DNA from 4 places in the Streptomyces sp. NPDC107528 genome. Region 3 is predicted to be linked to each of the others. Evidence: riboswitches for the same ligand, from Rfam matches in the RefSeq annotation. Region 3 holds a riboswitch; each other region holds the start of a gene.
The links. Region 3 has a riboswitch for cyclic di-AMP ahead of ACZ7L5_RS00445 (M23 family metallopeptidase). Riboswitches for the same ligand answer to the same signal wherever they lie in the genome.

Region 1: it holds a riboswitch for cyclic di-AMP, as region 3 does, so the genes downstream of both, ACZ7L5_RS12180 (LysM peptidoglycan-binding domain-containing M23 family metallopeptidase) here and ACZ7L5_RS00445 (M23 family metallopeptidase) in region 3, are expected to answer to the same signal.
Region 2: it holds a riboswitch for cyclic di-AMP, as region 3 does, so the genes downstream of both, ACZ7L5_RS16885 (M23 family metallopeptidase) here and ACZ7L5_RS00445 (M23 family metallopeptidase) in region 3, are expected to answer to the same signal.
Region 4: it holds a riboswitch for cyclic di-AMP, as region 3 does, so the genes downstream of both, ACZ7L5_RS38765 (C40 family peptidase) here and ACZ7L5_RS00445 (M23 family metallopeptidase) in region 3, are expected to answer to the same signal.

Annotation. Positions count from the first base shown of each region.
Region 1 covers NZ_JBVKAV010000003.1:512,095-519,023, reverse strand. Annotated here, with positions in the region: gene ACZ7L5_RS12200 (helix-turn-helix domain-containing protein) at 1-26, shown strand, start outside; gene ACZ7L5_RS12195 (DUF6126 family protein) at 23-145, shown strand; gene ACZ7L5_RS12190 (tyrosine-protein phosphatase) at 232-1,029, opposite strand; partial or broken gene ACZ7L5_RS12185 (alpha-galactosidase) at 1,219-3,285, shown strand; cyclic di-AMP (ydaO/yuaA leader) riboswitch at 3,593-3,750, shown strand; gene ACZ7L5_RS12180 (LysM peptidoglycan-binding domain-containing M23 family metallopeptidase) at 3,755-4,693, shown strand; gene ACZ7L5_RS12175 (SGNH/GDSL hydrolase family protein) at 4,957-5,742, shown strand; gene ACZ7L5_RS12170 (TetR/AcrR family transcriptional regulator) at 5,839-6,459, opposite strand; gene ACZ7L5_RS12165 (Glu/Leu/Phe/Val dehydrogenase dimerization domain-containing protein) at 6,531-6,929, opposite strand, start outside.
Region 2 covers NZ_JBVKAV010000004.1:683,116-690,044, reverse strand. Annotated here, with positions in the region: gene trmB (tRNA (guanosine(46)-N7)-methyltransferase TrmB) at 142-993, shown strand; gene ACZ7L5_RS16895 (PrsW family intramembrane metalloprotease) at 1,147-2,481, shown strand; gene ACZ7L5_RS16890 (aldo/keto reductase) at 2,501-3,445, opposite strand; gene ACZ7L5_RS16885 (M23 family metallopeptidase) at 3,642-4,667, opposite strand; cyclic di-AMP (ydaO/yuaA leader) riboswitch at 4,679-4,836, opposite strand; gene ACZ7L5_RS16880 (PP2C family protein-serine/threonine phosphatase) at 5,066-6,169, opposite strand; tRNA gene ACZ7L5_RS16875 (tRNA-Met) at 6,273-6,346, opposite strand; gene ACZ7L5_RS16870 (dihydrofolate reductase family protein) at 6,445-6,929, opposite strand, start outside.
Region 3 covers NZ_JBVKAV010000001.1:109,507-116,435, forward strand. Annotated here, with positions in the region: gene ACZ7L5_RS00430 (DNA gyrase/topoisomerase IV subunit A) at 1-1,506, opposite strand, end outside; gene ACZ7L5_RS00435 (M16 family metallopeptidase) at 2,053-3,432, shown strand; gene ACZ7L5_RS00440 (M16 family metallopeptidase) at 3,429-4,817, shown strand; cyclic di-AMP (ydaO/yuaA leader) riboswitch at 5,030-5,191, shown strand; gene ACZ7L5_RS00445 (M23 family metallopeptidase) at 5,205-5,987, shown strand; gene ACZ7L5_RS00450 (GntR family transcriptional regulator) at 6,189-6,884, shown strand.
Region 4 covers NZ_JBVKAV010000015.1:89,293-96,221, reverse strand. Annotated here, with positions in the region: gene ACZ7L5_RS38775 (M23 family metallopeptidase) at 55-1,524, shown strand; gene pcrA (DNA helicase PcrA) at 1,621-4,107, opposite strand; cyclic di-AMP (ydaO/yuaA leader) riboswitch at 4,473-4,641, shown strand; gene ACZ7L5_RS38765 (C40 family peptidase) at 4,650-5,816, shown strand; gene ACZ7L5_RS38760 (tellurite resistance/C4-dicarboxylate transporter family protein) at 6,062-6,929, shown strand, end outside.

The sequences.
Region 1 (6,929 bases), on a different contig from region 3:
GCCCCACCCCTGGAGAGACGCCATGAGCGACATGGAGGAGAAGTTCCCGCGAGCCCTGTGGGTGCGGCTCATCATCTACATCGCGGTGGGGCACGTCTTCGCGGCGTTCATCTACCTGCTCTTCGAGATGGGCGCGCGGCAGTAGCCGGGCAGCAGCAGCCAGGCAGCAGCAGCCGGGTCGGAGGGCCGCGAAGCGCGTTCGCACAGGGCGTGCACCGCCGCCGCCCGGCGTCAGTCGAGCAGACGCTCCCGCAGCCGCTCCCGGGTCTCCGGGGTGAGCCCGAGGCCCTGCTCCAGGTAGGTGTCGACGCCGCCCCACACCTCGTCGATCGTCTCGAGGGCCGCCGTCAGATACTCGGCCCGCGCGTCGAACAGTGGGCTGAGCAGCTCCATGACCTCCGGCGAGTAGGCCGAGGCGTCGCTGCCGCTGCGGCGCACCTTGTAGCGGCGGTGCTTGGCGTTGGACTCCAGATAGTCGGCGACGATCGCCTCGCGCTCGACGCCGAGAGCGAGCAGCGTCACGGCGATGGACAGGCCGGCGCGGTCCTTGCCGGCCGCGCAGTGCATCAGGGCGGGGACGCTGTCCTCCGCGAGTGCGTGCAGCACCCGGGAGTGCTCCGCGGTGCGCTCCCTGATGATCATGCGGTAGGAGGCGATCATCCGGTCGGCGCCCTTGCCGTCGGCCAGGATCTCGCGGAGCTGGTCCAGGTTGCCGTCCCGGACCATCTTCCAGAATTCGGCGCCGTCCGCGGGGTCCGACAGCGGCAGGTTCACATTGCGTACGCCCCGCAGCTCCACATCGGCGCCTTCCAGCTTCTGGTCGGCCGCGTTGCGGAAGTCGAAGATCGTGTGCAGCCCCAGGGTGTCGAGGAAGGCAGCGTCGTCCTCGGTCGCGTGCGCGAGGTGGCCGCTGCGAAACAGGACCCCGTGTCGCACCCGCCGTCCGTCCACCGTCGGCAGTCCGCCCACATCGCGAAAGTTGCGAACTCCGGCCAGCTCGGGCTCGGTCGACGGGATCTGCTGCGTCACGGGGGCTCCTCCCAGTCGGCCCGTCGACGCGGCTCGGCGATGCGGCCGACGGGGTGCGCTGTCGACGATACGACATGGCTTCCTGGGCCAATGAGTTGTCCACAGGCGTTGCCCCGGGGCAGCTCGAACCTTGATGATGTAGATACTTGGTGATATTCATTCGTATCTGTTTAGATCTGTAAGGGCTTGATGCTGGAGATCTCCGGCAACGGCCGTACGTGGCTCCTCTCCGGGCCGACCAGCAGTTACGCCGTCCATCTGACGGACGCCGAGGAGCTCCTGCACCTCCACTGTGGGCCACGCATCGCCCTCGCCGAGCCGAGGCCCTCGCCGTGCGCCCGCTGCCGGAGTACTGGACCTTCGAATCCCGCTCGACGGCCGCGAGGAGCACCCGGTCGCGGGCGGCCCCCACTGCGTACGGCCCGCCCCTGTCCGTGCGCACCGACGAGCGGCGTGGCACCGAGTGGGGTTTCGAGCGGTACGAGGCCGAGGGCGACGAGCCGCGGTTGCGCTTTCGTGACGGCGGGCTGGACGTCACCCTGCACTACCGGATGCGCGCAGACGTCGTGGAGCGCTGGGTCACCCTGGACAACCAGGCGCCCGTCCTGGAGCTGCTGCGCGCCGACTCGGCCGCCTGGACGCTGCCCGACCGGCAGAGCTGGCGGTTGTCCCAGCTGCACGGCCGCTGGGGTGCCGAGTCCCGGCTTGCGCAGGGTCCCCTCAACTACGGTGAGAAGGTCATCGGCAGCCGCCGCGGACACACCGGGCATCAGCATCTGCCCTGGGTCGCGCTCGACACGGACGCAACCGAGGAGCGCGGCGAGGTCTACGGCTGCGCTCTCGGCTGGTCGGGATCCTGGCGCATCGCCGTGGCGCAACTCCCCGACGCGCGCGTGCAGATCACCGGCGGTGCCGGACACGACGACTCCGGCTTGCTGCGCCTGGCGGCGGGGGAGTCCTTCACGACGCCCGTCTTCGCCGGCCTGTGGAGCGACGGCGGCTTCGGCGGGGCCAGCCGCGCCTGGCACGCGTTACCAGCGTGCGTTCGTGATCCCGGACGCGGACCGGGACCGGCCGGTGCTGTTCAACTCCTGGGAGGCCACGGAGTTCGACATCTCAGAGGAGCAGCAGAGCCTGCTCGCGCGGCGGGCCACGGCCATCGGCGTCGAGCTGTTCGTCGTCGACGACGGCTGGTTCGGGAAGCGCACCAGCGACCGCGCCGGGCTCGGGGACTGGACCCCCAACCCCGACCGCTTCCCGTCCGGGCTCAAGGCGCTCGCCGAGTATGTGCACGCACTCGGCATGCAGTTCGGCATCTGGGTCGAAACGGAAATGGTAAATCCGGACAGTGAGTTGTATCGCGCCCATCCTGAATGGGTTCAGCATCAAACGGTACGAAAGCGGACGGAACTCCGCAATCAACTCGTACTGAATCTCGCGCGCGACGACGTCCAGGAGTACCTCTGGGAACAGCTCGACGGGCTACTCTCCAGTGCCCCGATCGACTATGGAGTGGGACTTCAACCGCTGCTTCACCGACGCCGGCTGGCCCGGTGAGGCATACCCGCAGCGCCTGTGGGTCGACCATGTCCGCGCCTTGTACGGCCTGCTGGACCGGCTGCGCGCCGCTCACCCCGGCGTCGCCTTCGAGTCCTGCTCGGGTGGCGGCGGACGGATCGACCTGGGCGCGCTCAGCCGTACCGACCAGGCGTGGACCTCGGGCAACACCGACCCCCTCGACCGGCTCGCGATCCAGCACGGCTTCAGCCAGATCCAGTCGGCGAGGGCCATGGCCGCCTGGGTGACGGACAGCCCGAACGCCATGCTCAACCACCGGGCCGCCACCCTGCGCTTCCGGTTCGTGAGCGCCATGGCCGGCGTGCTCGGCGTCGGCGGCGACCTCACCCGGTGGACCGAGGGCGAGCTCGCCGAGGCAGGGAGTGGGTGACGCTCTACTAGGAGATCCGGCCCCTGGTGCAGCACGGCGACCTGTATCGGCTGCGGCCTCCGAAGGGCGGGCCGAGTGCGGTGCAGTACGTGCTCGGTGACGAGACGGTCGTCCTGGCCTGGCTCCAGGCCCAGAGCTACGGCGAGCCCGCCCCGGCGCTGCGGCTGCGCGCCCTTGACCCGACAGAATCGTACGAATGCCTTGAAACGGGCGAAGTTCACCGAGCGGCTGTATTGGCGCATCACGGACTTCGCACCGGCCTACGGGGTGACCTTGATGCGACGGTTATCCGACTGCGTCGCATCTAGGAGTTCTGTCCTAATTGGCGCCTTCATTCCAACTCGCTCTGGAGTAAAGGGAGCTGGAGAAGTGTCACGTGAGGAGCGTCATATTCGTGACCGTGCGTCGCTCGTCATGTTCACGTAATTCACATGCTTTTCGAGGGGTTTTGAGTCCGGCGACGTCCGCATAATTCACGGAGTGTGACCGGTAATTCCCACAAGGGATCAACAGGAACGCATTCGGACGGAACCCCTCACTTGTTCCCGTGCGTCTTTCTCGCTTACGTTCCACACCAATCCGGACGGACGCCTAATCCTGCCGCCGACCGGATCCCGCGCTAACTCACCCGTACCCGGCAGGAGCGGGGGACCCACAGGTACAACCGCCTGTTCCGGTCTCCGGAACGGCTTGGGGTCAAGTCGCGTCCCGACGCGACCGGGCATCTCCAGCCCGCACCCGACAGCTCACCTCGCAGGCGCCGGAGAGGAATTCGCCATGCCCGCGAAGGGTAAGCATCGCCGCCCGAAGTCCCTGCGCTTCACCCGCTCCATCGCCGTCGCCGGAACCGGTGGCGCCGCTCTCGCTCTCCCGCTCATCGGAGCCACCGGCGCCCACGCCGCTCCCTCTCAGTCCGTTTCGGAAAAGGCCGTTCAGTCCGCTCCGGTCGCCGAGAAGAAGGCCAGCGACAAGAAGGCGGACGCGCGGACCTATTCGGTCAAGGTCGGCGACTACCTTGCGAAGATCGCCGACGACCAGAACGTCAGCGGTGGCTGGAAGAAGCTCTACGCCGACAACCGTGAGGCCGTCGGCGCGGACCCGGCGCTGATCCACCCCGGTCTGAAGCTCACCATCGGCGGCAAGCAGGCCGAGAGCGCCCCCAAGTCTTCGTCCGCGCCCTCGTCTTCCTCCTCCGCGCCTTCGAAGTCGTCCTCGGACACGACCGCCTCGAAGTCCTCGGCGTCCAAGTCCGCCGCGTCGAAGACCACCACGACCGCGCAGAGCGCCGACAACGCCGGCGCCTCCAGCGGCTTCTCCGCCCCCCTCGACGGCGCCACCCTCGGCACCGCCTACAAGGTGGCGGGCAGCATGTGGTCCAGCGGCTACCACACCGGTGTCGACTTCTCCGCCCCCACCGGCACCCCCCTGAAGGCGGTCGGTGCGGGCACCGTCGTCTCGGCCGGCTGGGGCGGCGCGTACGGCAACCAGGTCGTCATAGAGCTCGCCGACGGCCACTACGCCCAGTACGCCCACCTGTCCTCGCTGTCCGTCTCCAGCGGCCAGTCCGTGACGGGGGGCCAGCAGATCGGACTCTCCGGCGCGACCGGCAACGTCACCGGCCCGCACCTCCACTTCGAGATCCGCACCACCCCGGACTACGGCTCGGACCTGGACCCGGTCGCCTACCTCCGCTCGAAGGGCGTCTCCATCGGCTGACGCCTGCCGCGGAACCACCTGCCTGACACGCTGCCGAAGGCCGGACCCAGATCCCCGGGTCCGGCCTTCGGTCCGCGCGCACACGGCTGCATGGCGGTTGCGCCCACAACACCCCTCATCAGAGGGTTATTCCACGTTTGGTGAACACTTTAGGAGTGGCTTATCTCACCGCTCGTCAACCCCGTCCTACGGTCGCGTAGGTCACATTCGAAGGTGAATCATGGGCCGACGTGGCAGACGATTCGAAGAGTGACAGCAGATCAGTGATCGGGTCGTACGTTGCGGTGGGGGACAGCTTCACCGAGGGCGTCGGCGACCCCGGCCCCGACGGGGCGTTCGTCGGTTGGGCCGACCGGTTCGCGGTCCTGCTCGCGGACCGACGACCCGAGGGCGACTTCAACTACACGAACCTCGCCGTGCGCGGCAAACTGCTCGACCAGGTAGTCGAGGACCAGCTTCCGAAGGCCGTCGAACTGGCCCCGGACCTGGTCTCGTTCTGCGCGGGCGGCAACGACATCATCCGGCCCGGCACCGACCCCGACGAGGTCGCCGAGCGCTTCGAGCGGGCGATCGCCCGGCTCACCTCCGAGGTCGGCACCGTCATGGTGACGACCGGGTTCGACACACGCGGCGTGCCCGTGCTGAGGCATCTGCGCGGCAAGATCGCCACGTACAACGGTCATGTGCGGGCCATTGCCGACCGGTACGGCTGTCCGGTGCTCGACCTGTGGTCCCTGAAGACCGTTCAGGACCGCCGGGCCTGGGACCATGACCGGCTCCACCTGTCTCCCGAGGGGCACACGCGTGTGGCGCTCCGCGCCGGCCAGGTACTCGACCTGGAGGTCCCGGCGGACCCGGACCAGCCCTGGCCCCCGCTCCCGCCCCGCGGCACGCTCGACATCCGCCGCGACGACGTCCAGTGGGCCCGCGAGTACCTGGTGCCCTGGATCGGGCGGCGCCTGCGGGGCGAGTCGTCGGGGGACCATGTCACGGCCAAGGGCGCGCTGTCCCCGGACGACATCAAGATGCGGATCGAATCGGTGGCTTGAGAGCGGTTCGCGAGCGACCCGTATGCGGTTCGCGGGTGACGTGCAGATGTGGGCCGTACCAACGTGTGATCGGTGCGGCCCACGCCTACGCCGGCGTCAGCGTGTCGACGCCGTCAACGCCTCCCGCTCCAGCCCCAGTTCCCGGGCGAGCGCCTCGTCCACCCACTCCTGGGCACGCGCGCGTGAGACCGCGCCGCGGTACGACGTCATCTGCACGGCGAGCCCGTCGAGGAGGGCCGTCAGGCGCAGGGCCGCGCCCATCGGGTCCGGGCAGTGGAACTCGTCCGCGGCCACACCCTCCGCGATGACCTCGGCGAGGGCCGCCTTCCACTGTCGGTCGAGGTCCCGCGTGACCTCCTGCAGCGCGGGTTCGCGCAGCGCCGCCGCCCAGCCCTCGATCCACAGCCGCCAGCCCTTGGCCTGGCCGGTCGGCGCGTACCAGCGCACGGCCGCCCGCAGTCGGCGCAGCGCTGTCGTACGACGTCCGAGGACCCGTCGCAGGCGGGCCAGGTCGTCCTGGGCCGCGTGCGTGAACGCGGCGGCGACCAGCTTCTCCTTCGTGGCGAAGTGATAGAGCACCAGCGCGTTGCTCACCCCGAGCGCCGCGGCCACGTCGGCGATCCTGACCGCCGCAACGCCCCGCGCCTCTATCTGCTCCACGGCGGCACGCAGCAACTCCTCACGCCGCTCCGCCACGCTCAACCGCACTCTTGCCACCCGGCCACCCTAAAGCCTTGCCGCCGGCAGCTCCCGGGCCACGGTCGAGTCGGGCCCCGGGGTCTTTGCCGTCACCGGAGTTGGCCGAACCGCTCGGCGATCACCGGCAACCGGTCCTCAGCGATGGCGTGCGCGGCGGCCCGAGGTGTCGTCCCGTCGGCCTCCGCGCGGGCCAGGGTGAGGTCGGTCAGGGCGCGCATCGAGCGTCGCGTGTGGGCGAACGCCTCGTCCGCGTCCGGGCCGACGTCGCCGAACAGCGTCCACCACCACCAGGCGTTCGTGGCCGAGTTGACCACGACGTCCGGCAGCACGGTGACGCCCCGCGCGGCCAGCAGCAGCTCCGCCTCCGGCCGTACGGGCATGTTGGCCGCCTCGGCGATCCAGCGAGCGGTGATCCGCCCCTGGTTGGCGGCGTCGATCACATAGGAGACGGCTGCGGGGACCAGCACCTCCGTCTCGGCCGACAGCCA
Region 2 (6,929 bases), on a different contig from region 3:
CCCCCGCCGCCCCTACCCGTCCCGTACCTGGGGCTGCCGCCCCCCAGACCCCCAGACCCCCGCTTCGGCCCTGAACGGGCCTCGTCCTCAGACGCCGGACGGGCGGGAACGTCTCCGCCTCCCCGTAAAATCGTTCCCACTGTGTCTGACTCCCTCAACGCCCCCGAAGCCCCCCAGCCCGGCACCCCGCATCAGTCCGAGGCCCCCGGCGAGCACGTCGGTCATCATCCCGGTGTCTCCGTTCGGCACACCCGGGCCAAGGGGGAACCCCGGTTCCCGGACGGGCCGAAGGCCGACCCCGCCGGGTCGCACTTCGAGCGGCGGATCCGGAGTTTTCAGCCGCGGCGGAGCAGGGTGACCGCGGGGCAGGCGGACGCGTTGCAGCGGCTGTGGCCGAAGTGGGGGCTCGACATCGACGGGCAGTGTGTCGTCGACCTCGCCGAGCTGTTCGGGAACGACAACCCCGTCGTGCTGGAGATCGGCTTCGGGATGGGGGAGGCGACCGGGCAGATGGCCGGCGCCGACCCCGGCACCAACATCCTCGCCGTCGACGTCCACACCCCGGGGCAGGGCAACCTCCTCAACCTCGCCGACCACAACGGCCTGAACAACGTCCGCGTCGGCAACGGCGACGCCATCATCCTGCTCCGCGAGATGCTCGCCCCGGACTCGCTCAACGGCCTGCGCGTCTATTTCCCCGACCCCTGGCCCAAGAAGCGGCACCACAAGCGGCGGCTGATCCAGCCCGAGTTCCTCAGCCTCGCCGCGACCCGGCTGAAGCCCGGCGCGCTGGTGCACTGCGCGACCGACTGGGAGCCGTACGCCGAACAGATGCTCGAAGTGCTGACCGCGCACCCCGACTTCGAGAACACACAGGCAGACGGCGGTTTCTCGCCCCGTCCGGAGTTCCGGCCGCTGACCCGTTTCGAGGGCCAGGGACTGGACAAGGGTCATGTGGTGAACGACCTGCTCTTCCGCCGCGTACAGCGGTAGGAGCAGCGGAAAGCACAGCACTGACACCAGCACAAGTATCACCACCAGCACCAGCACCAGCACCGACCAGACCATCGACAGCAAACCCCACCGGCGCCCGAGCCCCCCTCGCGCTGCTGCGGGCGGCGCCCCTGCCTCGTTAGGGTCCATGCCGTGGCCACCTGCCCCCCGTATCCGACGCACCCCACCGGTCCCACCGGCGGCGCACTGCGGCACGCGCACTGGTGGCAGAAGCGATGGGTGCGTTACGGCGCGCTCAGCACCCTGCTCGCGCTCTCCGGGCTGGTCATCCTCGCGCTGGTGCGTGAGCAGACCGGCACCGAGGGGTTCCTGGTCGGGCTCGGTCTGGCCGTCCTGCCCGTGCCGCTGCTGGTCGCCGCGTTCCGGTGGCTGGATCGCGTCGAGCCGGGCCCGTGGCGCAATCTGCTGTTCTCCTTCGCCTGGGGCGCCTGCGCGGCGGCGCTGATAGCGATCGTCGCCAACAGCTTCGCGACCCGATGGATAGCGACCGCGACGGCCGATCCGTCGCACGCGGACACCCTCGGCGCGACCGTCATAGCGCCCGTGGTGGAGGAGATCGCGAAGGCCGCGGCCGTCCTGCTGGTCTTCCTCTTCCGCAGGCGGGACTTCACCGGCATCGTCGACGGCGTGGTGATAGCCGGCGTCACCGCCACCGGTTTCGCCTTCACCGAGAACATCCTCTACCTCGGTACGGCCTTCGGTACCGACCAGCTCTCCGGCGACGGCGGCATCGCCTCCGTCACCGCGGCGACCTTCTTCGTCCGCGTGATCATGTCGCCCTTCGCGCACCCGCTCTTCACCGTCCTGACCGGCATCGGCTTCGGCATCGCCGCACTCTCCGGCGAGCGGCAGCACGCGCGGCGCGTCCTCCTCCCCCTCTCCGGGCTGCTGCTCGCCATGGGCATGCACGCCCTGTGGAACGGCTCGTCGTCCTTCGGCGAGTTCGGGTTCTTCGCGGTGTACGCGGCCTTCATGGTGCCCACGTTCGGGCTGCTCACCTGGCTGGTGATCTGGACCCGGCAGCGCGAGCTGAGGACCGTGCGCGAGGAGCTGCCCGCCTATGTCGTCACCGGGTGGCTGTCGCCGAGCGAGCCGTACGCACTGGGCTCGATGCGGGACCGGCGGGTGGCCCGGCAGTACGCGCGCCGCCACGGCGGGCGGACGGCGGCGCGGGCCGTGGCGCAGTACGAGGCCTACGCCACGTCGTTGGCGTTCCTACGGCACCGGGGACGCCGCGGGCGGGCCGGCGCCGACTTCGTCGTACGGGAACACGAGTTGCTGCACGAGCTGTGGCGACGCCGGGAGGTCGCACGGCCGGCACTGGAGCACGCGGTGGCCGCGGCGCGGGTCTGGCCGCCGGCTCATGGGTACGGGGCGCCGCCCGGTCACTGGCAGCCGTACGGGAGCGGGTACGCGGGATACGGGGCGGCGGCGCCCTACCCCGCGTACAACCCCTATCGGACGTGACCGTGGGGCGGCGGGAGGATCATGCCGACGCCGCCGTGAGCCTCCCCAGTTCCCCCTCCGTCAACGTCAGCTCCGCCACCCCCAGCAGCGCCGGCAGCTGCTCCGGCGTCCGTGCCGAGGCGATCGGGGCCGTGACCGTCGGCTGGGCCGCGAGCCAGGACAAGGCCACCGCGGCCACGGGTACCTCGTGGGCGGACGCGATCTCGTCCAGCACCGCCAGCACCCTGCGGCCCCGCTCCGTCTCCGCGTGCTTGCCGGCGCCCTGGGCACGGGGACTGTCCACGGCCGTACCGGCGCGGTACTTGCCCGTGAGGAACCCGGCCGCCAGGGCGAAGTACGGGACCGCCGCCAGGCCCTGCCGTTCGGCGAGGTTCTGGAGTTCGCCCTCGTAGGTGTCGCGGGAGACCAGGTTGTAGTGGGGCTGGAGGGCGACATAGCGAGCCAGGCCTTCGCGGTCGGAGAAGGCGAGGGACGCCTCCAGCCGCGTCGCCGAGATGTTGGAGGCGGCGATGTCGCGCACCTTGCCCGCCTTCACCAGCTCGTCCAGCGCGCCGACGATCTCCTCGACCGGCACTTCCGGCTTGTCGAAGTGGGTGTAGTAGAGGTCGATGTGGTCGGTGCCGAGGCGACGCAGGGAGGCGTTTGCGGCCGCCTTGATGTTGGCGGCGGTGAGGCCCTGGAAGTCGGGATGCTGGCTGACCTTCGTGGCGATCACGATGTCCGCCCGGTTGCCGCGCGCCTTCAGCCAGTTGCCGATGACGGTCTCGGACTCGCCGCCCACGTTGCCCTCGACCCACGCCGAGTACGAGTCGGCCGTGTCGATGAAGTTGCCGCCCGCCTCGGTGTACGCGTCGAGGACGGCGAAGGACTGGGGCTCGTCGGCGGTCCAGCCGAAGACGTTGCCACCGAGGCAGAGCGGGAAGACCTCGAGGTCGGAGGAGCCGAGCTTGCGTAGAGAAGTCATGCTCGACATCAACGTCCGTGATGGAGGCCGATCTTCCGGAAGGGCCGCAAAGTTCCCGTAAACAGGCGAACCCCGGCGCTGCGGATACCGGCAGGCCTGACGTCGGGGGGACGCCGTCAGGACTGCCGAGGATCGGAGCAGGAAGCCGGGGTTCAGAAGTGGCCGAGCCTCAACAGGCGCACGGGCCGTCAGGACTTCAGGGCGTGAGCCCCTTGCCGCGCAGCCACGCCAGCGGGTCGATGCCGCTGGAGCTGCCGCCGGGGTGCACCTCGAGGTGCAGGTGGGCGCCGGTCACGTTGCCCGTGGCGCCGACGCGGCCGATGACGTCACCGGTGTTGACCTTCTGGCCGACGCTCACGCTGATCGAGGACTGGTGCGCGAACCAGACCTCGGTGCCGTCGTCGAGGGTGAGCTCGGTCTTGTAGCCGTACGAGCCGTCCCAGCCGGCGAACGTGATCGTGCCGCTGTGCACGGCCTTGATCAGCGTCCCGGTGGGCGCGGCGAAGTCGAGGCCCGTGTGGTAGCCGGAGGACCAGTAGGCGCCGGCCTGCCCGAAGGTCGAGGTGAGGGTGTACGAGGAGGTCGGCAGTGTGTACTGCTTGGCCAGCTCGGCGAGTCGCTCGGCCTCGGCCTTCTTGCGGGCCTCCTCCTCGGCCTCGGCCTTCGCGGCGGCGGCCTTGGCCTTGGCTTCCTTCTCCGCCTTGGCGGCCGCGTCGGCGGCCTCCTTCTCGGCGGCGGCGACCGCGGCTGCGGCGGCCTTGCTGTCGATCTGGTCCTGCTGGAACTCGGCCTGCGCGATGATCCGGCTCCGCAGCGCCTCACCGGCGTCGGAACCGCCCTGCGCGGTGTCCTCGGAGGTCTCGCCCATGGTGCTGAGCGCGGTGGCCGCGTCCTCGGCGGGGTCGGAGGAGTCGTCCGAGATCAGGGGCAGGTCCGGCATGGTGATGGCGACCGGCGGCTTGCCGCTGTTCGCGCTGGCCATGCCGCCCGCGCCGACGGCGGCTATGACACCGACGCCGAGGACCGTGGAGCTGCGGGCGAGTCCCCCGCCGCGCTGCTTGGAGACGCGATGCCTGCCGCGTACGGGACGAAGGGACTCCGCGGTGGGGTTCCACTCCTCGAAGGGGCCCTCGTCGGTGCGGTCGCGGTCGTAGCCGAAGGTGTCGGTATTGCGCTGACTCGGCACGAACGGGGCTTGCGGGGCAGGCCGGTTGGACGCCACGTGGGCGTACTCCTTTCCTTCCTTCTCGCCTACCGGGTTAGCTGACGGGTTCGGAGCAGGAAGGTCTCCTACGCGCGTATACCGCCCGTGAGTTCACGGTGGTATTTGCGCGATTCACCCCAAGGTGGTGGTTCCCCGGTTCCCTTTCGAGATTCGGCGCGTGCGCACGGAGCCGACTCTTGTGACGGCTGGGACGACCGCGCTGCGTTATCGAACGTTAATAGACCCGGGGTGCTGATTCCAAGCTGTTCCACTTGATCATTAACGATTTTCGCCCGGACTTACGGGTCATGAGCGGCCTAAATCGGGCGAGTTGGCCAGACCTCAGGCGTCACACGGGTATTGACGGTATGTCAGTTGTTATGCGGAGGGGGATCACCCGGTCACGGCCGGTGACATCACGGCCGCCGTACGGCGATGAGGGCCATGTCGTCCGCCATCCCGCCCCCCGAGTGCCGCCGCACCTCCGTCGCGAGGACGCCGAGCAGCGCGGCCGGCTCGCGGCGGGCGTTGGCGCGCCCCGCGAGTCCCGCCTCGGGGTCGTAGAAGCGGTCGCCGGCGTCCCGTGCCTCGCTCAGGCCGTCGGTGTACAGGAGCAGCGTGGCCCCGCTCGGGCAGTCGGCCTCCTGGGCCCGGTCGGGCCAGACGCCCAGGTCCCGCATGCCGAGCGGCAGTGCGGGCTCGGCGGCGGGCAGCGCGCGCACGGTGCCGTCGGCGTGCAGCAACAGGGGCGAGGGATGCCCGCGGTTGACGAGGCGCACGATCCCGCTGCCGTGCGGCAGCTCGGCGAGCACGACGGTGGTGAACCCCTCGTCGGACTCGGCCCACTCGCGCCGGTCGCGCTCGCGGGCCAGCGCCCGCTCCAGGCGCAGTGCCACCGCCTCCAGCGTGGCCTCCTGCTCGGCGGCCTCCCGGAAGGCCCCGATGACCACGGCGACCGCGCCCACCGCCCCGATGCCCTTGCCGCGTACGTCCCCCACGACGACCCGCAGGCCGTGCGGGCTGTCCTGCACGGCGTACAGGTCGCCGCCGATGGACGCGCCCTCCTGCGCCGCCTCGTACCGTGCCGCGATCTGGAAGCCGCCGATCCGCTCGGCGGGCTGGGGCAGTACGGCGCGCTGGGCGGCCTCGGCGATCTCGCGGGCGGAGGCGAGGCGTTCGTCGCTGCGGCGGACGAGGATGTTGATGAGGACGGCGAGGACGGAGACGGTGACCACGGTGACCAGTTCCGTGATCGCCCCGGCCCGGGGCAGGCCGCCGCGCACGATGCGCAGCACGAGCAGGGCGGTGACGGCCACGATGCCCGTGAGTACGGTGCCGCGCTGTGAGTAGAGCGGGGCGGCGACCAGGGGTGCGGCGGTGAAGAAGGGGGCGCCGGTGAAGTCCGTGGGCGTGACGGAGTCGTACACGCATCCGGCCGCGATCAGCAGGGCGGGGAGCAGCCGGACGAACCGGCGTGCGTACGAGATCCGCCGTTGCTCCACCTCACCAGGGTTGCCGATGCGGGAGCGCGGGGCGAGTGGTGAGGGCCGACCGGACGAGCGGCGCGGTCGGGGGGAAAACACTCAGGGCCGGAACTGATCAGTTCCGACCCTGAGTCATCAGTAGCGGGGACAGGATTTGAACCTGCGACCTCTGGGTTATGAGCCCAGCGAGCTACCGAGCTGCTCCACCCCGCGGCGATGACTCAATAGTACGCCATCCGCAGGACAAGATGCACACGCGTTTCCCCGGCCCCGCCCTGAACGGTGTTTTCCGCACCCGTCGGGCGGGGCGGTCAGGGCAGCAGATGCCCATTCGGAGCCTTGGCCCGCCCCTCGTATTCCGGCAGGACCACGACATCCGCTCCCTCCCCCGCCAGCAGCCCGCTCCCGTCGGCCCCCGCCACGAAGGTGTCCGGCTCCCGCCAGGCCGTCACCACCCGCCGCACCCCCGCATCGAGGATCAACCGCGCACAGGGAACCGGCCGGGACGCCCGATGTGTGCAGGGCTCCAGGCTCGTGTAGACCGTGGCGTAAGTCACCCGAGGGTCCCCCGCCGCGATCTTCGCCAGCGCAGCCTCCTCCGCATGCACCACGGGATCGCCGCCCTCCCGCGAGTGCCCCCGCGCCAGCTCCGTGCCGTCGGCCGCCACCACGACCGCCCCGACGCTGAAGGCCGTCTCCGACGGCGGGCACTGCGCGGCCAGATCGCAGGCCACCGCCAGCCAGCTCCGGTCCGCGGCGGACGGCAGGACACCCGCGCCGGGCGCCGTCGGCTCGT
Region 3 (6,929 bases):
CGACTCCAGCAGGACCGTACGCCGCTCGGTCCCGAACTTCTTGGCGACCGAGGCCAGTTCCGCGGAGACCAGCTTGCGCAGCTCCGCGTCCGAGTCGAGGATCCGCGTCAGCTCGGCGATCTCCCCGTTCAGCCGCTCCTTCTCCGCCTCCAGCTCGATGCGGTCGTACTTGGTGAGACGGCGCAGCGGCGTGTCGAGGATGTACTGGGTCTGGACCTCGCTCAGCGAGAAGCGCTCCATCAGGCGCTCCTTCGCCTGCGCGGAGTTCTCGCTGGAGCGGATCAGGCGGATGACCTCGTCGATGTCCAGCAGCGCCGTGAGCAGGCCCTCGACCAGGTGCAGGCGGTCGCGGCGCTTGGTGCGGCGGAACTCGCTGCGGCGCCGGACGACCTCGAAGCGGTGGTCGAGGTAGACCTCCAGCAGCTCCTTCAGGCCCAGGGTGAGGGGCTGGCCGTCGACCAGCGCGACATTGTTGATGCCGAAGGACTCCTCCATCGGCGTCAGCTTGTACAGCTGCTCCAGGACCGCCTCCGGCACGAAGCCGTTCTTGATCTCGATGACCAGGCGCAGGCCGTGCTCGCGGTCGGTGAGGTCCTTGACGTCTGCGATGCCCTGCAGCTTCTTCGAGCCGACCAGGTCCTTGATCTTGGCGATCACCTTCTCCGGGCCGACCGTGAAGGGCAGTTCGGTGACGACGAGGCCCTTGCGGCGGGCGGTCACCGTCTCGATCTCGACCGTGGCGCGGATCTTGAAGGTGCCGCGGCCCGTCTCGTACGCGTCCCGGATGCCGGCCAGGCCGACGATCCGGCCGCCGGTGGGCAGGTCGGGGCCCGGGACGTGCTTCATCAGGGTTTCCAGATCCGCGTTCGGGTGGCGGATCAGGTGGCGGGCGGCCGAGATGACCTCGGAGAGGTTGTGCGGCGGCATGTTCGTGGCCATGCCGACAGCGATGCCCGACGCGCCGTTGACCAGGAGGTTCGGGAAGGCGGCCGGCAGCGCCACCGGCTCCCGCTCCTGGCCGTCGTAGTTGGGCGTGAAGTTGACCGTGTCCTCGTCGATCGACTCGGTCATCAGGCTGGTCGCATCGGCCTGCCGGCACTCGGTGTACCGCATGGCGGCCGGCGGGTCGTCGTTGCCCAGGGACCCGAAGTTGCCGTGGCCGTCGACCAGCGGGACGCGCATCGAGAAGGGCTGGGCCATGCGCACCAGGGCGTCGTAGATCGACGCGTCGCCGTGCGGGTGCAACTTACCCATGACCTCGCCGATGACGCGGGCGCACTTCACATAGCCGCGGTCGGGGCGCAGGCCCATCTCGTTCATCTGGTAGACGATGCGACGGTGCACCGGCTTGAGGCCGTCGCGGGCGTCCGGCAGGGCGCGGGAGTAGATGACCGAGTACGCGTACTCGAGGAAGGAGCCCTGCATCTCGTCGACGACGTCGATGTCGAGGATCTTCTCCTCGTACGAGTCCTCGGGCGGCGGGTTCTTCGTGCTGCGGCGGGCCATCGCTGCCGGCTCCTCTGGTTCTGGTCGCTCGAGCGTCTGCGGATCTGACGCGGACCATTGTGGACCGCGGCACTGACAACCACCGACCAGGACCCGATGTTGGGCTCCGACCCGGCATCGCAGAAGTGTCGCCGACGCCGGGCCTCCACCGCGACAGAGGGGCGGGGCGAGAAGCGAACATCACTGTCCGGGACCGTTCTTGCGACCGGACGGGCCGAAGGCAAGCGCGCGCCGCGAGACCGTTCACCCGCCGGAGTGATCGGCGGGCACAGTGCCAGGTCGCAGGGTGTGCGGGCCCGCCTGAGCCCCCTGGACACGGTCGGCGCGTGCCGGGCCCGCCCCGTTCGGCAGGTCCGCGGGACAGGACGACGAGCCGTGCTTGAGGGCCGTCGCGCGTGTCGTCGCGGGCCCGGACGCACCCGCATACCGGCACGGCGTTCCGACCGGGAACTTCGCCGACCCTTCGGACGCTGCATACAGTGGCAGGAACGGAGCACGAACCGCTCGACACAACGCAGTGCACGCGACCGGAAGGACACCTTGCCCATGGGTCACACGGCCACACCGGAGGCACAATCCGGCGGCCTCACCGCCACGGAGCACCGCCTGGCCAACGGCCTGCGCGTGGTGCTCTCCGAGGACCACCTCACGCCGGTCGCCGCCGTCTGCCTCTGGTACGACGTCGGCTCCCGCCACGAGGTCAAGGGCCGTACCGGACTCGCCCACCTCTTCGAGCACCTGATGTTCCAGGGCTCGAGCAGCGTGAAGGGCACGGGCCACTTCGAGCTCGTCCAGGGTGCGGGCGGCTCGCCGAACGGCACCACGAGCTTCGAGCGCACCAACTACTTCGAGACCATGCCCGCGCACCAGCTGGAGCTCGCGCTCTGGCTGGAGGCCGACCGCATGGGCAGCCTCCTGGTGGCGCTCGACGAGGAGGGCCTGGAGAACCAGCGCGACGTCGTCAAGAACGAGCGCCGGCAGCGCTACGACAACGTCCCGTACGGCACGGCGTTCGAGAAGCTGACCGCCCTGTCGTACCCCGACGGGCACCCCTACCACCACACGCCGATCGGCTCGATGGCCGACCTGGACGCGGCCAGCCTGGAGGACGCCCGCGCGTTCTTCCGCACCTACTACGCGCCCAACAACGCCGTCCTGTCGATCGTCGGCGACATCGACCCGGCGCAGACGCTCGCCTGGGTCGAGAAGTACTTCGGCTCCATCGAGTCCCACGACGGCAAGCCCGCCCCCCGCGACGGCTCGCTGCCCGACACCATCGGCGAGCAGCTGCGCGAGGTCGTCGAGGAGAACGTGCCCGCGCGCGCGATGATGGCCGCCTACCGGCTCCCGACGGACGGCACGCGCGAGTGCGACGCGGCCGACCTGGCGCTGACCGTCCTCGGCGGCGGCGAGTCCTCCCGCCTCTACAACCGGCTCGTACGCCGTGACCGTACGGCCGTGGCGGCCGGGTTCGGCCTGCTGCGCCTGGCCGGGGCGCCCTCGCTGGGCTGGCTGGACGTGAAGACGTCCGGCGACGTCGAGGTGCCGGTCATCGAGGCGGCCGTCGACGAGGAGCTCGCCCGCTTCGCGCAGGAGGGCCCCACCGCCGAGGAGATGGAGCGCGCGCAGGCCCAGCTGGAGCGCGAGTGGCTGGACCGGCTCGGCACGGTCGCGGGCCGCGCCGACGAACTGTGCCGGTACGCCGTCCTGTTCGGCGACCCGCAGCTCGCCTTCACCGCCGTGCAGCGCGTCCTCGACGTCACCGCTCAGGAGGTCCAGGCGGTCGCCCAGGCGCGTCTGCGTCCCGACAACCGCGCGGTGCTGGTGTACGAGCCGGTCGCCGACGAGGCCGAGGACCTGGAAGCCGCCGCCGACGGGGCCGCACCCGCCGGGACCACCGACGAGAACGAGGAGTCGGCGCAGTGACCGAGCTCGCCAGCATGGAGTTCCACCCGCAGCCCCAGGCGGGCCAGGCCCGGCCCTGGGCGTTCCCGGCACCGGAGCGCGGCAAGCTGGACAACGGCCTGACGGTCTTGCGCTGCCACCGCCCCGGCCAGCGCGTCGTCGCCGTCGAGGTCCTCCTGGACACGCCGCTGGAGGCCGAGCCGAAGGGCCTGGACGGCATCGCCACGATCATGGCGCGTGCCTTCTCGGAGGGCACCGACAAGCACACCGCCGAGGAGTTCGCCGCCGAGCTGGAGCGCTGCGGCGCCACGCTCGACGCGTACGCCGACCACCCCGGCGTCCGCGTCAGCCTCGAGGTGCCCGTCTCCCGGCTGCCGAAGGCACTCGGCCTGCTCGCCGACGCGCTCAGGGCGCCCGGGTTCGAGGACACCGAGGTGGAGCGCCTGGTGCGCAACCGCCTCGACGAGATCCCGCACGAGCTGGCCAACCCCTCGCGCCGCGCCGCCAAGGAGCTGTCCAGGCAGCTGTTCCCGGCGACCTCGCGCATGTCCCGCCCGCGCCAGGGCACCGAGGACACGGTCGCCGGCATCGACTCCGCGGGCGTACGCGCCTTCTACGAGCGGCATGTGCGCCCGGCGACGTCCACCGTCGTGGTCGTCGGCGACCTCACCGGCGTCGACCTCGACGCCCTGCTCGGTGACACCCTGGGCGCCTGGACCGGCTCTCCGGCCCAGCCCCGGCCGGTCCCGCCGGTGACCGCGGACGACAGCGGGCGCGTCGTCATCGTGGACCGTCCCGGCGCCGTCCAGACGCAGCTGCTGATCGGTCGCGTGGGCCCCGACCGGCACGACCGCGTCTGGCCCGCGCAGGTGCTCGGCACGTACTGCCTGGGCGGCACCCTCACCTCCCGCCTGGACAAGGTCCTGCGCGAGGAGAAGGGCTACACCTACGGTGTGCGCGCGTTCGGGCAGGTCCTGCGCTCCGCCCCGGACGGCTCGGGAGCGGCGATGCTCGCCATCAGCGGCTCCGTGGACACGCCGAACACCGGTCCCGCCCTGGACGACCTCTGGAAGGTCCTGCGCGGTGTCGCCGACGGGGGACTCACCGACGCCGAGCGGGACTTCGCCGTACAGAACCTCGTCGGGGTGGCGCCGCTGAAGTACGAGACCGCCGCGGCCGTGGCGAGCACGCTGGCCGACCAGGTCGAGCAGAACCTGCCCGACGACTTCCAGGCGACGCTGTACCAGCAGCTCGCCGCCACCGGCACCGTCGAGGCGACCGCTGCGGCCGTGAGCGCCTTCCCGGTCGACCGCCTGGTGACGATCCTCGTCGGCGACGCGGCCGAGATCCGGGAGCCCGTCGAGGCCCTCGGCATCGGCGAAGTCAGCGTCGTGGCGGCCGAGTAGGGGACTGGCGCGGCGCCGGAGACGGCCGCACGCGTAGGGGCCCTGGTGACGGAAGAGTCACCAGGGCCCCTTTATGCCCGAATTGAGGGAGAGGTTGCCTGTCTGACCTGTGGGATGCACTACAAAAGGCAGGATCCGTTTGGGGATTGAAAGATGCCCCGTTTAGCGTCTTCCGGGCTGTCCGTCAGGCACTGCGCCGCGCCCGCGGCACCGGACAGCCATCGCCGAGTCCCCGTACGGCGCGAGCCAGGGGAGCCGGGGACCCATGAAGTCCCTGGGGTGAATCGGACGCCCGCGCAGCCGCGAGGGGGTCCGTAGGAGACCTTCCTGCTCCGAACCCGTCAGCTAACCCGGTAGGCGAGAAGGAAGGAAAGGACCAGCCACTTCATGGCGTTCACCTGCGCCACCGGGAAGCGTCCCGCGGGGAAGCACCGTCGTCCCAGCCGCTTCGAACGCACCACCGCCCGCGCCGCGGGCGTCGCCGCACTCACCGCCACCGGCGTGATCGGCACCCTGGCCGCCCCGGCGCTCGCCGCCGAACCGGCCGTCGAACAGACCGGCCTCATCCCGGTCGTCTCCGTCGAGAACTCGATCGCCGACCAGATCGACGCCCAGGCCGCCGCCCAGGAGCAGGCCGCCAAGGAGGCCGCGGCCCGCAAGAAGGCCGCCGAGGAGGCCGCCCGCAAGAAGGCGGCCGCGAAGGCGAAGAAGGAGCGCGAGGCCAAGGAGCGCGCCGCCCGCGAGGCCGAGCGCAAGCGCCTGCTGTCCTACGTCGCCCCGATCTCCGGCTCGTACGTCTCCACGGGCTACAAGACCGGCGGCGCCCTCTGGTCCTCCGGCAGCCACACCGGCGTCGACTTCCATGCCGCCAGCGGCACCTCGGTCCACTCGGTGGCCTCCGGCACCGTCGTGGAGGCCGGCTGGGACGGGTCGTACGGCAACCAGGTCGTGATCAAGATGAACGACGGCACCTACACCCAGTACGGCCACATGTCGTCCATAGCCGTCTCGGTGGGGCAGACCGTCACCCCCGGTCAGCAGATCGGCCTGTCCGGCGCCACCGGCAACGTCACCGGGCCGCACCTGCACTTCGAGGCCCGCACGACGCAGGAGTACGGCTCCGACATCGACCCCGTCGCCTACCTGCGCTCGCACGGCGTGAACCTCTGACGCCCCACCTCTGACGCTCACACCGCGTCTTCCGAAAGCCCCGGCTCCCCGAGCCGGGGCTTTCGGCGTTTCGAACGGCCCGCTGTCCAAAAAATATCCATGGATTCCGGCCCGCCGTCGGAAATTCCGGCCGGTTGCAATAGAGTCACTGAACACACGTCATTCGTCGACGTTTCACGGGGATTAAGGCGGAGGTCGGTCATGCGTATTCCGGCGCACTCGGTATGCACCGCGATCCGGGACGACATCGTCGCCGGGGTCCACGCGCGCGGTGGCAGGCTCACCGAAGAACTCCTCGCCCGCCGCTACGGCGTCTCCCGAGTCCCCGTGCGCGAGGCCCTGCGCACCCTGGAGGCGGAGGGCTTCGTGGTGACCCGGCGGCACGCGGGCGCGTGCGTTGCCGAACCGAGCGAGCAGGAGGCCGCCGACCTGCTGGAGATGCGCACCCTCCTGGAGCCGCTCGGCGCCTCCCGGGCCGCCCAGCGGCGCACCGAGGCCCATCTGAAGGTCCTGCGCGGCCTGGTCAGGCTGGGCCAGGAGCGGGCCAGGCGGGGAAACAGCGAGGATCTGCGCTCCCTGGGCGGCTGGTTCCACGAGACGCTGGCCCAGGCCTCCGGCAGCCCCGCCCTGACCTCGATGCTGACCCAGCTGCGCCACAAGATCGCCTGGATGTACGCCGTCGAGGCGCCGGCCGACCCCGTGGAGTCCTGGACCGAGCACGGCGCGATCGTGGACGCGGTGGCGCGCGGCGACGGCGAGCGCGCCCGCGCGATCACGGCGCTGCACACCGAGCGCTCGATCTCCGCGCACCGGCTGCGCTTCGGCTCCCGCCGTGATCGCACGGAGCGTGTGAGGAATTCGCAACATCCCGTAAACATGCCGAGCCTGCGGCATTAACACGGGCGCCGTATACAAAGAGGAGATATTCGGAGGCGGCGAATT
Region 4 (6,929 bases), on a different contig from region 3:
CCTGTTGTCGAGGCGAGAGAGAAGTTGGTGAACGATCGTCACCCGTCGGGGACCATGACCTCTCCGACTTCGGCTTCCGATGCCGCCTCGGCGCACTACGCGTCGTACGGCGCCCAGGAAGCCCAGTACGGTGACTCCACCACGTACGGCACCTACGACGCCACCGGATTCGGCGCCACCGGGCACGCCACCACGACCTTCGACGCGGACCCCCTGTTCGGCAGCCTTCCCGGCGAGAGCACGGGCGCGTACGACACCACGCAGTGGTCGACGGGCAGCCACCACACCGTGAACTACGACGCCTACGCGGCCCAGCACCACGCCGCCTACGACACCGGCGCGTACGACACCACCGCCTGGACGACCGACCACGAGCGGCTCGCCTTCGTCCCGCAGCAGGCAGTCGGCCACGACACCTCGGGCCAGTGGGACGCGAACGCCTGGCTCCAGCCCGACCAGTCCGGCGCCCCGGCCGACCAGACCCAGCACTGGGAATGGGGTACGCAGGCCTTCGACACGGGCGCGTACGACGCCACGCAGTGGAACTCCGACGGCGGCGTAGAGGCCACCTCGCAGACGATCGACGAGTACGAGCACTCAGCAGAATCCTTCGATCAGCAGGCGACCGCGCACTTCGAGCACCTGGACCCCACGGCGTACGACGCCCCCGTCCAGGGCGACGCCGAGTTGACCGCGACCGGCGAACTCCCCGCCGTGACGCCCCTCCTCGACGGCCAGGAGGAGACCGCTCCGGCTCCCGCCCCGCGCGCCGCCTCCCGCAGCGGGTCCCGCTCCCGCCGCCGCACGCCCCCCAAGCGCTCCGCGCTCCTGACCGTGGCTGTGCCCTCGGCGTGCGTGATGGGTGTCGCGGGAATCGCCGCCGCCTCCGTCGGCAGCCTGACCGGCGACAAGGAAGCGTCCTCCACGCTGGCCTCGGACGGCGAGGCCGTGAAGCCGTCCACCGCGAACAACAAGCTGGACACCCAGCTCGAGAGCCTCTCCGCCGGCGCCGACGACTTCGCCGACCGGGCCAGCCGCACGCAGGAGCGCATCGACCTCAAGGCCCAGCAGGTGGCCGAGAAGAAGAAGGCCGCCGAGGAGGCGGCCCGCAAGGAGCGGCTGCGCCCGAAGTTCGCGGTGCCGGTCGCACAGCACGGCCTCAGCGCCTATTTCGGCCAGTCCGGCATCAACTGGATGTCCATCCACAGCGGCATCGACTTCCCCGTCTCGTACGGCACGACGGTCATGGCCGCGACCGACGGCACCGTCCGCACGCAGTGGAACAGCGCCTACGGCAACATGATGATCGTGACCGCGAAGGACGGCACGGAGACGTGGTACTGCCACCTCTCCAGCTACCGTGTCGCCTCCGGTACGACGGTGAAGGCCGGCGACCCCATCGCGTACTCCGGCAACTCCGGCAACTCGACCGGCCCGCACCTGCACTTCGAGGTGCGACCGGGCGGCGGCTCGGCGATAGACCCACTGTCCTGGCTGCGCAGCCACGGCCTGGATCCGTCGTAGGCGACCGGCCGACTTCCCCGGCAACCCGCCAACTGCCTTGTGCGCTCAGGCGCCCCCGCTCCTCAACAGCTCAGCGAGGGCGCACACCTGTGAGCGCTACAGCTTCTCCACCGGCGCATACCGCAGCAGCAGCCGCTTCGGCTTGGTGTCCCCGAAGTCGATCGTCGCCTCGGCGTTCCCACCCGTGCCCTTGACCGCCGTCACGGTGCCGAGCCCGAACTGGTCGTGCGTGACCCGGTCCCCGACCGCCAGCTGGACGACCGGCTTCTCCGAGGTCCGCCGGGTGGCGAACCCGGACGCCCCCGACGCCGAGGAGCGCGAGCGGGACGAGGACAGCGAGGCCGCCACGCCGGCCGCCGGACCGGAGGACACGGGCGAGGTCGCCCCCGTCCGCTTCCAGTCCACGTGCGCCGCCGGGATCTCCTCCAGGAAGCGGGACGGCGGGTTGTACGAGGGCTGCCCCCACGCACTTCGCATCGACGAGCGCGTCAGATACAGCCGCTCACGCGCGCGCGTGATGCCGACGTAGGCGAGCCGCCGTTCCTCCTCCAGCTCCTTGGTCTGGCCGAGGGCGCGCATGTGCGGGAACACGCCGTCCTCCATGCCGGTGAGGAAGACGACCGGGAACTCCAGGCCCTTGGCGGTGTGCAGGGTCATCAAGGTGATGACGCCGGAGCCGTCCTCGTCCTCGTCCGGGATCTGGTCCGAGTCGGCGACGAGCGCGACCCGCTCCAGGAAGGCCGCGAGTCCACCGGAGGCCTCATCCTCAGCCGACTCCTGCTCGAACTCCAGGGCCACGGCCGCGAGTTCCTGAAGGTTCTCGATGCGGGTCTCGTCCTGAGGGTCGGTGGAGGCCTGCAACTCGGCCAGATACCCGGTCCGTTCGAGGATCGCTTCCAGGACGGTCGCCGGCCCCACGCCGGACTCGACGATCGTACGGAGGTCCTCCATCAGCGTGTTGAAGCGCCTGACGGCGTTGGTCGACCGCGCGGCCATGCCGTACGCCTCGTCGACCCGGCGCAGCGCCTGCGGGAAGCTGATCTTCTCCCGCTGTGCAAGCGCGTCGATCATCGCCTCGGCACGATCGCCGATGCCCCGCTTGGGGACGTTAAGGATCCGCCGCAGCGGTACCGAGTCCTCGGGGTTGGCCAGCACGCGCAGGTAGGCCAGGACGTCCCGGACCTCCTTGCGCTCGTAGAACCGAACCCCGCCGACGACCTTGTAGGGCAGGCCGACGCGGATGAAGATCTCTTCGAAGACACGGGACTGGGCGTTCGTCCGGTAGAAGACGGCGACGTCACCGGCCTTCGCATCGCCCGCGTCCGTCAGTCGGTCTATCTCCTCGGCGACGAACTGCGCCTCGTCGTGCTCGGTGTCCGCGACGTAGCCGGTGATGCGCGCGCCCGCGCCCGCGTTGGTCCACAGGTTCTTGGGGCGCCGGGACTCGTTGCGCTCGATGACCGCGTTGGCGGCGGTCAGGATCGTCTGGCTGGAACGGTAGTTCTGCTCCAGCAGGATGGTCGTCGCGTCCGGGTAGTCCTCCTCGAACTGGAGGATGTTGCGGATGGTGGCGCCCCGGAAGGCGTAGATCGACTGGTCGGCGTCACCCACCACGCACAGCTCGGCGGGCGGGATGTCGGCCTCGCTCGGCGGCACGTCGACGGGGTGCTCACTGGTACCGACGAGCTCGCGCACCAGCGCGTACTGCGCGTGGTTGGTGTCCTGGTACTCATCGACCAGTACATGCCGGAACCGCCGGCGGTAGTGCTCGGCGACGTCCGGGAAGGCGCGCAGCAGATTGACCGTCGTCATGATCAGGTCGTCGAAGTCGAGGGCGTTGGCCTCCCGCAACCGCGACTGGTACAAGGCATACGCCTGCGCGAGGGTCTTCTCGAAGCCGTCCGTCGCCTGGGCGGCGAAGTCCTCCTCGTCGATCAGCTCGTTCTTCAGATTGCTGATCTTGGCGCTGAACGACTTGGGCGGAAACCGCTTGGGGTCGAGATCCAGATCACGACACACGAGCGCCATCAGCCGCTTGCTGTCGGCGGCGTCGTAGATCGAGAAGGACGAAGTGAACCCGAGCTTCTTGCTCTCACGCCGCAGGATGCGCACGCACGCGCTGTGGAAGGTCATCACCCACATCGCGTTCGCGCGCGGGCCGACGAGCTGCTCGACGCGCTCCTTCATCTCACCCGCGGCCTTGTTGGTGAAGGTGATCGCGAGGATCTGCCCCGGATGCACATTCCGCTCGGCCAGCAGGTACGCGATGCGATGGGTGAGCACACGCGTCTTGCCCGACCCGGCACCGGCCACGATGAGCAGCGGGCCGCCGGAGTGGACGACGGCCGCACGCTGGTTCTCGTTCAGCCCCTCCAGCAGCGCTGCCGCATCCAGGGCCGGGCGCGGGGCGCCGTCGCGGTAGTAGTCGTCCCGGTCCGGCGGCACGTCGAACTTCCCGCCGAACAGATCGTCCGGAACCGGCTCCGGAGCGTGTTCGTCCTCGGGCGGCGGCGGATGCTCGTCCGCATGGGCCCGCGGGGCCTGGAGGTCCGCCAGGAAGCTGTCGTCAAAGAGGCTGCTCATCGCTCTCCGAGTCTAGGGCGCCCCACTGACAGCCCGCCGCCGCCCCGAGAACATCACCTGTTTCAGCACTCACCGATCTTCAGAACCCACGCACCCCGGACACCCCCCTCACCCTCCACAACCACCCCATTACGATCCGCAACGCCCCGAAGCCAACCGATCCAAGTCAGCCGATATGCCCCCAAAGCCCAAAACGCATGCAACTGACCACCAACCCATACGCATCGACCGCGATCCCCGACACACATCGCCAAGGTCACGAAAATGTATCGGGCATATCGAACATCAACCTTCACAGGGGCCACACGAGTTGGCTACCGTGCCGGACAGGCCGTACGACCCCCACCGGCGAACGACGCCGGGCCGCACGGCCTCCGCCGAGTCCGGAGCGCCGCCGTGCACCCGGAGCCGGGGACCCACCGAACTTGGGGTGAATCGGCCCGACTCCCGCCCGGGGAGCGGCCGTAGGGCAACCCTTCCGAACCATCCGCCCGAACCCGACAGCTAACTCGGTAGGCGGAGCATGGAAGGAGTCGCCTCCCTTGGCGTCGCACCGCAAGTCGCGTCCCGCTGGAACGCGCGTAGCAGGCATACGGACCCCCGCCCTCGCCACGGCGGCCCTCACCTCCGTCGCCCTGCTGTCCCAGACGGCCAACGCGAGCCCCTCGACGGACGACAAACCGAGCCTCGAGGAGGTCGAGAAGAAGGTCGACGACCTCTACCGCCAGGCGGAGTCGGCGACCGAGAAGTACAACGCGGCCAAAGAGAAGACCGCAAAGCAGCGCAAGCGCGTCGACACCCTCCTCGACGACGTCGCCCAGCGCACCCAGAAGCTCAACGACGCGCGCGAGGAACTCGGCCGCAACGCAGCCGCCCAGTACCGCACGGGCACCTCGGCCCCCGACACGGCGACCTTCCTCCTGGCGGACACCCCGCAGGACTACTTCGACCAGACCCAGCTGATGGACCGCATGACGGGCCGTCAGAAGGAATCGGTCGACGACTACTTCACCCAGCAGTCCGCGACGATGAAAAAGCGCAAGGAGGCCACCCAGAGCCTCGAAACGCTCACCGAGTCGCAGAACGACCTCCAGACGGCCAAGTCCACCGTCCAGAAGAAGCTCGCCGACGCACGCGAACTGCTCTCGAAGCTGACGGCGGAGGAGAAGGCCCGCCTCGCCGCGATCGAGAAGCGCAAGCAGGAGGAGGCAGCCCGCAAGGCGGCGGAACTGGCCCGGCAGCAAGAGGCGGCCGAGCGTCGGCGCCAGGAGGCGGCGCAGCAGCAGGAGAGCGACGACTCCTCGTCCGACTCGTCCTCCTCCGACTCGTCAGCGTCGGACTCCTCGTACGCCACCAAGGCCGAGAAGGCCCTGGCCTTCGCCCGCTCCCAGGTGGGCAAGCCGTACGTCTGGGGCGCCACCGGCCCCGACTCCTACGACTGCTCCGGCCTCACCCAGGGCGCCTGGAAGGCCGCAGGCGTGGACATCCCCCGCGTCACCTACGACCAGGTCAACGCCGGCACCACGGTCTCCCTCTCCAGCGCCAAGCCCGGCGACCTGGTCTTCTTCTACGACGACATCACGCACGTAGGCCTCTACATCGGCAACGGCATGATGATCCACGCCCCGAAGCCCGGCGCGTACGTCCGCGAGGAGTCGATCTACTACGACGGAGAGTCGTCGATCCACAGCGTGGTCCGCCCGGCCTGACGAACACACGCGCGCGTGGCGCACATCCTCCGCCACGCGCGCGTAGTGGTGCGGCAAACGCACCCGCGCACGGCGGCACGGCCCCGACCCACCCCACACCCGAAGGCGCTTCCCGAACGCCACTCACCCGAGCGGGCCGCCACAGGGACCCGTCGCTCAACCGTCGCGCGGCAGACGTGCATTTCACCCCACACGCGCGCGTGCCCCCACCCGCCCCGCACCCCCCACTCCCTAGCATCGACCCCATGCCCGCCCCCACGACCACCCCCGCATCCCCCCTCCACACCTGGTGGTCGCAGAGTCCCCCCACAGCCGGCGCCGCCGTCATGGCAACCGGCATCCTGTCGGTCGCCCTTCACCAGACCGGCTACGAAACCCTGTCCCGAATCGCCCTGGCCCTCGCCTGCGTAGCCTGGCTGGCTCTCGCGGGCGGCTTCACCGCAAGGCTCCTCTGGGACCGCGCCAGGTGGCTGAAAGAGGCAGCCACCCCCGCCGCCCTCACCGCCATCGCCGCGACGACGGTTCTCGGCACCCGCTTCGCCACCCTCGGCTGGCAACCCCTCGCCAAGGCCCTACTGGCCCTGGCGGCCCTGCTCTGGCCGGGCCTCCTCATCGCCGTGGTACTGCGCTGGCACCCCCGCATGCCCGGCGCGGTCTTCCTCGGCTGCGTGGCCACGCAGGGCCTCGCCGTCCTGGCCGCAACCCTCGCCGCGACCGAGTCCACGGCATGGCTCGCCCACACGGCCCTCGTCCTGTTCTGGCTCGGCCTGGTGCTCTACGTCATGGCGCTGACCCGCTTCGACCTGCGGCAGGTGGCCAGGGGCGCCGGCGACCACTGGGTGGCGGGCGGCGCCCTCGCCATCTCCGCGCTCGCCGGCTCGAAGCTCATGTCGGCCGACAGCCCCGGCCTGTACCTCTGGAACGAGGACGACACCGACGTCCTGCGCACGGTGACCGTCGCCCTGCTCGTCCTGGACCTGGCCTGGTACGCCGTCCTGCTTCTCGCCGAGATCGCCTGGCCACGGCCGCGCTACGACGTACGCCGCTGGGCAACCGTGTTCCCCATGGGCATGACGGCCGCGGCGGCCCTCTCCGTCGCCACCGCAGTGGACG